Regions from separate parts of the Streptomyces avidinii genome, predicted to be linked through region 2. Evidence: riboswitches for the same ligand, from Rfam matches in the RefSeq annotation. Region 2 holds a riboswitch; each other region holds the start of a gene.
The links. Region 2 has a riboswitch for thiamine pyrophosphate ahead of thiC (phosphomethylpyrimidine synthase ThiC). Riboswitches for the same ligand answer to the same signal wherever they lie in the genome.

Region 1: linked by a shared signal. The riboswitch ahead of thiO (glycine oxidase ThiO) and the one ahead of thiC (phosphomethylpyrimidine synthase ThiC) in region 2 are both predicted to bind thiamine pyrophosphate.
Region 3: linked by a shared signal. The riboswitch ahead of OG373_RS12355 (thiamine ABC transporter substrate binding subunit) and the one ahead of thiC (phosphomethylpyrimidine synthase ThiC) in region 2 are both predicted to bind thiamine pyrophosphate.

Annotation. Positions count from the first base shown of each region.
Region 1 covers NZ_CP108863.1:6,225,764-6,229,028, reverse strand. Annotated here, with positions in the region: gene OG373_RS28025 (Rv2175c family DNA-binding protein) at 1-330, opposite strand, end outside; gene OG373_RS28020 (NAD(P)/FAD-dependent oxidoreductase) at 590-1,810, opposite strand; TPP riboswitch at 1,892-2,003, shown strand; gene thiO (glycine oxidase ThiO) at 2,001-3,188, shown strand; gene thiS (sulfur carrier protein ThiS) at 3,185-3,265, shown strand, end outside.
Region 2 covers NZ_CP108863.1:4,615,012-4,618,276, forward strand. Annotated here, with positions in the region: gene OG373_RS20610 (SsgA family sporulation/cell division regulator) at 1-382, shown strand, start outside; gene OG373_RS20615 (YibE/F family protein) at 387-1,868, opposite strand; TPP riboswitch at 1,941-2,086, shown strand; gene thiC (phosphomethylpyrimidine synthase ThiC) at 2,081-3,265, shown strand, end outside.
Region 3 covers NZ_CP108863.1:2,884,627-2,887,891, reverse strand. Annotated here, with positions in the region: gene OG373_RS12365 (phosphatidate cytidylyltransferase) at 1-345, shown strand, start outside; gene rlmN (23S rRNA (adenine(2503)-C(2))-methyltransferase RlmN) at 439-1,551, shown strand; TPP riboswitch at 1,610-1,719, shown strand; gene OG373_RS12355 (thiamine ABC transporter substrate binding subunit) at 1,805-2,902, shown strand; gene OG373_RS12350 (ABC transporter permease) at 2,998-3,265, shown strand, end outside.

The DNA of each region.
Region 1 (3,265 bases), 1.6 Mb from region 2:
CGTGCCGCGATTCTCGCTCAGCGCCTGCACGGGGGTGCCGGGCAGGGTCGGATCCTCGGTGAAGAGCCATTCCAGGATCTCCTCCTCGGTGAAACGGTCGTCGCGCAGCACGGTCAGCAGACCGACGAGGCCCTTGACGACCTTGTCGCCGTCGATGAAGGGAGCCGGAACCTGCAGGGAGCGGTTCTCGCCCCGGCGGACGGCGATGAGCTGCCCTTCCTTGACCATCTGGCGGACCCGGGTCACCTCGATGTTCAGCATCTCCGCGATGTCGGGAAGGTACAGCCACGAGGGGACAAGGGCATCGATCTTTGCGTCAATCTCGGTCACAGGGACAAGCCTGCCATCTCGGCCACGCCGCCGGTACCTGAGCAGCCCCGTCCGGGTCGCGGCCGTACCCGGGCTCCGCCCCGGACCCCGCGCCTCGAACGCAGGCGAGGCCGTGTTTCAGCCCGTCCAGGGGGCACCTCCCAGCGGTAGCCGGGGGAGATTGAGCACCGGGCCCGGGCGGAGCCCGGGAAACGGAGAAAGGGCGGGGCCGGAACAGGCTCGGCGCAGCGGCACCCGCACCCGCACCCCGCCCGGGCCGTCAGGCCGTGGCTGATTTCAGCGGGGTGCCGGGGTCGGAGACCTTGGCGGGATCCACGGGAACCCCCGTCTCGATCAGGCGGCGTCCCTGCGCCAGGTCGCGCGGGCGGCCCACGGCCAGGACGGCGACGAGTGCGCCGGCCTTCAGCCAGCACACCGACCAGGAGGGCCCGGCCGCGTCCCCGCGCAGGAGCAGGGTGTCGGCCCCGCCGTGGTGTCCGGCGTACTGCACGAAGCGCCCGAACTGCTCCGACCAGAAGTACGGCACCGGGTCGTAGACCCGGTCCGGCTCCCCGGCGAGGATGTTCGCCGCGACCGTCCGCGGGCCCTGGAGCGCGTTGTCCCAGTGGTGCACGAGCAGCCGCGTCCCGTACCTCCCGGACGGGAAGGAGGCGCAGTCGCCGACCGCGTACACATCGGGCAGCGAGGTCCGCAGGTACGCGTCCGCGGTGACCGAGCCGTCGGGGCCGCACTCCACGCCGGTCCCGGCCAGCCATCCGGTCGCGGGGCGCGCGCCGATGCCCACCACCACCGCGCCGGCGGGCAGGACGCGCCCGTCGGCCAGCAGGACCCGCCCGTCCTCGATCCCGGCGACCTTCGCCCCGGTGATCAGCCCGGCGCCGGCCTCCTCGTACCAGCGCGCCATCGGCTCGGTGGCCTCGGCGGGGAGCGCCCCCGCCAGCACCCGGTCCGCCGCCTCGACCACGGTGACCTCGCAGCCCGCCTCGCGGGCGGCGGTGGCGAACTCGGCGCCGATCCAGCCCGCCCCGACGACCACGGTCCGGGGCGACGCGGCCAGCACCGGGCGCAGCCGGGCCGCGTCGTCCAGGGTGCGCAGCAGGTGGACGCCGGGGACGCCCTCGGTCCCGGGCAGGGTCAGCGGCTGCGCGCCGGTGGCCAGGACGAGGATCCCGTAGGGGACGGGTCCCGCCTCGGTGTCCAGCTCGTGGTCGGCGGCGCGCAGTCCGGTGACCTCGGTGCCGAGCCGCAGGCGGATGTCGAGCCCTTCGAAGTCCACGTCGAAGGCGGAGTCCTCGGCCTTGCCGAGGAGGACCGCCTTGGACAGCGGGGGCCGGTCGTAGGGCTGGTGGGGTTCGGCTCCCAGCAGGGTCACGGGGCCGGTGAACCCCTGTTCTCGCAGGGCGACCGCGGTCTGCACCCCGGCCATTCCGGCGCCGACGATCACGACGCCGCGCTGATTCTGTTCCGTCTGCTCGCTCACGCGGCCAGCCTAATCATCTGACGCTCCGTCAGGAATAGGTGCCGCCTTACCGGCCGTCCACCGCCGGGTTAGTCTGGCCACCGTACCTATCGCGGGAGTCCGGCGCACCGGGCTGAGAGGGAGGCTGGCCGGCCTCCGACCGTACGAACCTGATCCGGGTCATGCCGGCGAAGGGAGGGGCTGGACGCCCATGCACTCATCCCGAACATCCCGAACATCCCGCAAGGGATCCGACGTCCTCGTCATCGGGGGCGGAATCATCGGCCTGGTCACCGCCTGGCGGGCCGCCGCGCGCGGGCTGCGCACCGTACTCGCCGACCCCGCACCCGGCGGCGGCGCCGCCCAGGTCGCGGCCGGCATGCTCGCCCCCGTCACCGAGCTGCACTACGGCGAGGAAGCCCTGCTCGGCCTCGGCCTCGCCTCCGCCGCACGCTATCCGCAGTTCGCCGCCGAGCTCGCCGAAGCGAGCGGCGGCCTGGACATCGGCTACCGCGCCTGCGGCACCCTCGCCGTCGCCCTCGACGCCGACGACCGCCTCCACCTGCGCGAGCTGCACGCCCTGCAGCGCCGCTGCGGCCTGGAGTCCGAGTGGCTCACCGGCCGCGAGTGCCGCCGTCTGGAGCCCATGCTCGCCCCGGGCGTACGCGGCGGCCTGCGCGTCGACGGCGACCACCAGGTCGACCCCCGCCGGCTCGCGGCGGCCCTGCTGGCCGCCTGCGAACGGGCCGGCGTCACCATCCACCGGTCGGGCGCGGAACGACTGCTCACCACCACCGACCGCGCGACGGGCGCCCTCCTCGCCGACGGTACGGAACTGCTCGCCGACCAGGTGGTCCTCGCCGCGGGCTCCCTCACCGGCCGGCTGGCGGGCGTACCGCCGGAGGTCGCGGCCCCCGTACGGCCCGTCAAGGGCCAGGTGCTGCGGCTCACGGTGCCGGCCGCGTACGCGCCGTTCCTGTCGCGGACCGTACGCGCCGTCGTGCGCGGCAGCCACGTCTACCTCGTGCCGCGCGAGAACGGCGAACTCGTCGTCGGCGCCACCAGCGAGGAACTGGGCTGGGACACCACCGTCACCGCGGGCGGGGTCTACGAACTCCTGCGCGACGCCCACGAACTGGTCCCCGGCATCACCGAACTCCCCCTCACCGAGACCCGGGCGGGCCTGCGCCCCGGCTCCCCCGACAACGCCCCGCTGCTCGGCCCGACCGACCTGCCGGGCCTGCACCTGGCCACCGGCCACTACCGCAACGGAGTGCTGCTGACCCCGCTCACCGGCGAGGTCCTCGCCGAGCTGCTGGCCACCGGCGAACTACCGGAGATCGCGCGTCCCTTCACCCCCCGCCGGTTCTCCGCCGCACGTCAGGAGTCGTACGCATGACCATCTCCGTCAACGGCGAACCGCGCGAGGTCGCGGTCGGCGCCACCCTCGACACGGTGGTCGCCACCCTGACCACG
Region 2 (3,265 bases):
TCCGGTGGAACTCCGGTACGACGCACGCGACCCCTACGCAGTCCGCCTGACCTTCCACCTTCCCGGAGATGCGCCCGTGACCTGGGCGTTCGGCCGGGAACTTCTCCTCGACGGCATCAACAAGCCATGCGGTGACGGCGATGTGCACATCGCCCCCACCCACCCCGAAGATCTGTCCGACGTCCACATCCGGCTCCAGGTCGGCGGCGACCGGGCCCTGTTCCGGGCCAGCGCGGCGCCGCTCGTCGCGTTCCTCGACCGCACCGACCGGATCGTTCCGCTCGGACAGGAGCGCAACCTGGGCGACTTCGAGGAGAACCTCGACGAGGCCCTCGTCAAGATCCTCGCCGAATCGCATCAGAACGAGCAGAACGCCGGCTGACCCTTCAGCGCTTGCGCCGCCGGCCCCGGCCGCGGACCGGCCCTGCGGCCGGGACGCCGGCCGGGGATCCCGGTCGGTCGGCAGAAACCACCAGCGCGGCCAGCGCCGTCGTCACGGGGACCGAGGCCACCAGCCCGATCGAGCCCACGAGGGTCCGTACGATCTCTTCCGCCACCAGCTCGCTGTTGGCCACCGAACCCATGCTGCTGTTCGCGATCGAGAACAGCAGAAGCAGGGGCAGCGCGGCACCCGCGTAGGCCAGCACCAGGGTGTTGACCACCGAGGCGATGTGGTCGCGGCCGATCCTGATGGCCGCCCGGTAAAGGGCTCGTGGCCCCATCGAGGGGTCCGCCTGGCGCAGTTCCCACACTGCCGAGGTCTGGGTGACCGTCACGTCGTCGAGCACGCCGAGCGATCCGATGATCACACCTGCGAGCAGCAAACCGCTCATGTCGATGTCCGGGTACAGCCCGTGGATCAGCCCGGTGTTGTCATCGGTGTTGCCGCTGAGGAACGCCCAGTCGATGAACCCCGAGCCGAGCAGCCCGATCAGCAACAGCGAGACGAGCGTGCCGAGAACGGCCACCGAGGTCCGGGCGGTCAGCCCGTGGCACATGTAGAGCGCGATCAGCATGATCGCGCTCGCCCCGATCACCGCGACCACCAGCGGGTTCGAACCCTGCAGGATGGCCGGGAGGATGAAGAGGGTCAGAACGCCGAAGCTGACCGCGAGCGCGATCAGCGCGAACAGCCCGCGCATCCGTCCGACCACGACGACCGCGACGGCGAAGATGCCGGCCAGCAGTGCCATCGGGAGCTTGCGGTTCACGTCGATCACCGAGTACTGGAGGTCGCGCGGGGCGTCCGGCGCGTACGCCACCACCACCTCCTGGCCGTCCTCCAACTGCCGTGGTGCACCCGGCTGGACGATCTCCACGAAGGTGCGGCCCTTGTCCGGGCCGCTGGTGACCTCGACGGTGGCCTTCTTGCACTCGCCGGTCTGCTCGGCCTGGGCCTGGCGGCCCGAGGGGGTGGAAGGAGCCGCGGTCGTCGGTACCTGGGCGGCGTTCACGGACTTGCAGTCGACCTGTTCGAGCGAGGTGACCACGCCCTGCTGGGTCTGCCGGTCGAAGCCCACGCCGCTGCGCTCGTGGTCGGGGGCACCGCCCGGCCAGAGCACCGCCATGCCGACGAAGACGGCGGCCGCGAAGGGGATCAGTACGGCCGCGATGACCTTGCGCAGGTGCTTCGAGACGGGGGCGGCCGGCCCGTGGCTGTGGCTGTGGCCGTGGGCATGCCCTCCCGCGGAGTGCCCACCGGAGTGCCCACCGGAATGACCGCCGGAGTGCCCGTCGGGCTGCCCCGGCGAGTGCCCGGCGGACTGCCCGGGGCTCCCGTGCTCGTGGCCGTCGTGCTCGTGGCCGTCGTGGCCGTTGTGGCCACGGGTCTCTGTGGGCTCGGTGGGGGGCTGCAGCGAGGGCGTCACCAGCAGATCATCGCAAGAGATGAGGGGGCCCACTGTTCAGCACGCCATGGATGACGCTAGCGTGGGGTCACCTTTGCACAACGCGGGAGCTCGGAGCACCGGGCTGAGAGGACGCTGATCACCGTACGAGCATCACGGATGCGTACGGGAAGAGGCTGCGTCGACCGCCGAACCTGTTACCGGGTAATGCCGGCGTAGGGAGATCAGGTCTCATGACCACTCAGGATGCACGCACGCCTGCCGTCAGCCAGGACGCCGACGACCGGACCGAGCGCCAGCCCGGCTGGCACAAGGGATACCTGGCGGGCTCCCGGCCCGACCTCCGGGTGCCGGTCCGCCAGGTCCACCTCACCAACGGCAAGGACGTGACGCTCTACGACACGTCCGGCCCGTACACCGACCCGCAGATCGAGACCGACGTCCGCCGCGGCCTCGCGCCGCTGCGCGAGAACTGGATCATCAGCCGCGGTGACACCGAGGAGTACGCGGGTCGCCCCGTGCGCCCCGAGGACGACGGCATCAAGCACACCTCGCCGCGCGGCGGCCTCAAGAACCTCGACGCCGTCTTCCCTGGCCGCCCCCGGCAGCCCCGCCGCGGCCGGGGCGGCGCCGCCGTCACGCAGCTCGCGTACGCCCGCCGCGGTGAGATCACCCCGGAGATGGAGTACGTCGCGATCCGCGAGAACGTCTCCCCCGAGGTCGTTCGGGAGGAAATCGCCGCAGGTCGCGCGGTGCTTCCGGCGAACGTGAACCACCCCGAGATCGAGCCGATGATCATCGGCAAGCGCTTCCTGGTGAAGGTCAACGCCAACATCGGGAACTCCGCGGTCACCTCCTCCATCGAGGAGGAGGTCGACAAGATGACCTGGGCGACCAAGTGGGGCGCCGACACGGTCATGGACCTCTCGACCGGCCGCAACATCCACACCACCCGCGAGTGGGTGCTGCGCAACTCCCCCGTCCCGATCGGCACCGTGCCGCTCTACCAGGCGCTGGAGAAGGTCGACGGTCGCGCCGAGGACCTGACCTGGGAGATCTACAAGGACACGGTCATCGAGCAGGCCGAGCAGGGCGTCGACTACATGACGGTCCACGCCGGCGTGCTGCTGCCCTACGTGCCGCTGACCGCCCGCCGCAAGACCGGCATCGTCTCGCGCGGCGGCTCGATCATGGCCGCGTGGTGCCTGGCCCACCACAAGGAGAACTTCCTCTACACGAACTTCGAGGAGCTCTGCGACATCCTCGCGACGTACGACGTCACGTACTCCCTGGGCGACGGCCTGCGCCCCGGTTCGATCGCGGACGCCAACGACGCGGCCCAGTTCGCCGAGCTGAAGACGCTGGGCGAGCTGAACACGATCGCCAAGCGGCACAACGTCCAGACGATGATCGAGGGC
Region 3 (3,265 bases), 1.7 Mb from region 2:
GGCTGGCGCTTCGGCAAGACCAAGCTCGCGCCGCGCATCAGCCCCGGCAAGACCCGCGAGGGACTCTTCGGCGCGGTGGCCTTCGCGATGGCGGCCGGCGCGCTGTGCATGGAGTTCCTGATCGACGGCGGCTCCTGGTGGCAGGGTCTGCTGCTCGGCCTTTCGGTCGCGGTCAGCGCCACCCTGGGCGACCTGGGCGAGTCGATGATCAAGAGGGACCTCGGCATCAAGGACATGGGCACGCTGCTGCCGGGACACGGCGGCATCATGGACCGGCTGGACTCCCTGCTTCCGACGGCCCCGGTGGTGTGGCTGCTGCTCGCAGCCTTCGTGGGCACCGGCTGACCTGCGAAAAGGCGTCGCAGGACGCCGGGCGGTTACTCTTGGAAGGCGCGCTGCTTCTGCGGCGCGCCTTTCGTCTTACAAGGAGTACCTGCCATGGCCCGCCCCGTTCCGGGAGAGCTCACCTTCGTCGCCCCTCGTGGGGCCAAGAAGCCGCCCCGGCACCTCGCCGACATGACCCCGGCCGAGCGCCGCGAGGCGGTCGCCGCGATCGGCGAGAAGCCGTTCCGGGCCAAGCAGCTCTCCCAGCACTACTTCGCGCGGTACGCGCACGACCCGGCCGAGTGGACCGACATCCCGGCGGGCTCGCGCGAGAAGCTCCAGCAGGAGCTGCTGCCGGACCTGATGAACGTCATCCGGCACATCTCGTGCGACGACGACACCACCCGCAAGACCCTGTGGAAGCTGCACGACGGCACGCTCGTGGAGTCCGTGCTGATGCGCTACCCCGACCGGGTCACCATGTGCATCTCCTCGCAGGCCGGCTGCGGTATGAACTGCCCGTTCTGCGCCACGGGCCAGGCGGGCCTCGACCGCAACCTCTCCACCGCCGAGATCGTGCACCAGATCGTCGACGGCATGCGGGCGCTGCGCGACGGCGAGGTCCCCGGCGGCCCGGCGCGGCTGTCGAACATCGTCTTCATGGGCATGGGCGAGCCGCTGGCCAACTACAACCGCGTGGTCGGCGCCATCCGCCGGCTCACCGACCCGGAGCCCGACGGCCTGGGTCTTTCGCAGCGCGGTATCACCGTCTCCACCGTCGGCCTGGTTCCGGCCATGCTGCGCTTCGCCGACGAGGGCTTCAAGTGCCGTCTGGCCGTCTCGCTGCACGCGCCCGACGACGAGCTGCGTGACACCCTCGTCCCGGTCAACACCCGCTGGAACGTCCGCGAGGTGCTCGGCGCGGCCTGGGAGTACGCCGAGAAGTCCGGCCGCCGGATCTCGATCGAGTACGCCCTGATCCGCGACATCAACGACCAGGCCTGGCGCGGTGACCTCCTGGGCAAGCTGCTCAAGGGCAAGCGTGTGCACGTCAACCTGATCCCGCTGAACCCGACGCCGGGCTCCAAGTGGACCGCCTCGCGGCCCGAGGACGAGAAGGCCTTCGTGGAGGCGATCGCCCGCCACGGTGTGCCCGTGACCGTACGTGACACCAGGGGTCAGGAGATCGACGGCGCGTGCGGCCAGCTGGCCGCCTCGGAACGCTAGATTCCGCTTCCGTTCGATGTGATTCGGCCGCGGGGTACCCTGTGGCCGAACCAATTTCATATTCCGACAGGGGAGCGCCACAGCGCTGAGAGTGCGGTATCCGTCATCCGCAGACCCTCTGAACCTCGCCCCGGTCATTCGGGGTAGGAAGTTCGGTCACCACTCTTGCTGTTGCGCCCTGCCCGGCGTCCGCTCCTGCAGAGCGCCGGGCAGGGCCGCGTCTTCTCCTGGACATCCCAGGAGGAATTCACCAATGAGCACCACCAAGAAGATCGCGGGCGCCGCGCTCGCGGCCGCGCTCGGCGTCACCACGCTCAGCGCCTGTGGCGGCGGCGACGCACAGGACAAGACCGGCGCGAGCGACGCCCCGAAGTCCAAGACCGTCACGCTCGTCTCCCACGACTCCTTCAACGTGACCGACACGGTCCTCAAGGAGTTCGAGCAGCAGAGCGGCTACACCGTCAAGGTGCTGAAGTCCGGGGACGCGGGCGCCGCGCTCAACCAGGAGATCCTCACCAAGGGCTCCCCCCGCGGCGACGTCTTCTTCGGCGTGGACAACACGCTCCTCTCGCGCGCCCTCGACAACGGCATCTTCACCCCGTACGAGGCCAAGGGCCTCGGCGAGGTGAAGCCCGAGTACGTGCTCGACAAGGAGCACCGGGTCACCCCGATCGACTCCGGTGACATCTGCGTCAACTACGACAAGGCCTACTTCGCCGAGAAGAAGCTCGCCCCGCCGCAGACGTTGGACGACCTGATCAAGCCGGAGTACAAGAACCTGCTGGTCACCGAGAACGCCGCGACCTCCTCGCCCGGCCTCGGCTTCCTCCTCGCGTCCGTCGGCAAGTACGGCGACGAGGGCTGGAAGGACTACTGGAGCAAGCTGAAGGCCAACGGCGTCGAGGTCGTCGACGGCTGGGAGCAGGCCTACAACGAGCGCTTCTCCGGCTCCGCGGGCGGCAAGAAGGCCAAGGGCGACCGCCCGCTGGTCGTCTCCTACGCCTCCAGCCCGCCGGTCGAGGTCCTGTACGGCGAGCCGCAGCCGGCCGAGGCCCCCACGGGCGTCTCCACCGGCACCTGCTTCCGCCAGATCGAGTTCGCGGGTCTGCTCAAGGGCGCCAAGAACGAGGAGGGCGGCAAGGCCCTCGTTGACTTCCTGGTCAGCAAGAAGTTCCAGGAGGACATGCCGCTCCAGATGTTCGTGAACCCGGTGACGAAGGACGCCGTCCTGCCGGAGCTGTTCACCAAGCACGGCGTGGTCGTCGAGAAGCCGGAAAACGTGGCTCCGGAGACCATCGCCAAGAACCGTGAGCAGTGGGTCAAGGCATGGACCTCGCTCGTCGTGAAGTAAGCGGTTCCAAGGAGCCGGGCGCGGCGTCGGGGGGCGCCGCGCCGGGCCCCGGCCCCCGCGAGGGGGCGCGGGCGACCGCCGTGCGGCTCGCCCTGATGGCCCTCCCCCTCGCCTTCTTCGGGCTGTTCTTCGCCTACCCCGTCGCCGCGATCGTGGGGCGCGGCCTCAAGACCGACGAGGGGTGGCAGTTCGGCCGGTTCGCCGAGGTGCTGACCCGGCCCGACATCGCCGACGTGCTGTGGTTCACCACCTGGCAGGCATGCGCCTCCACCCTGCTCACGCTGGTGATCGCCCTCCCCGGCGCGTACGTCTTCGCCCGCTTCGAGTTCCCCGGCAAGCAACTGCTGCGGGCCTTGGTGACCG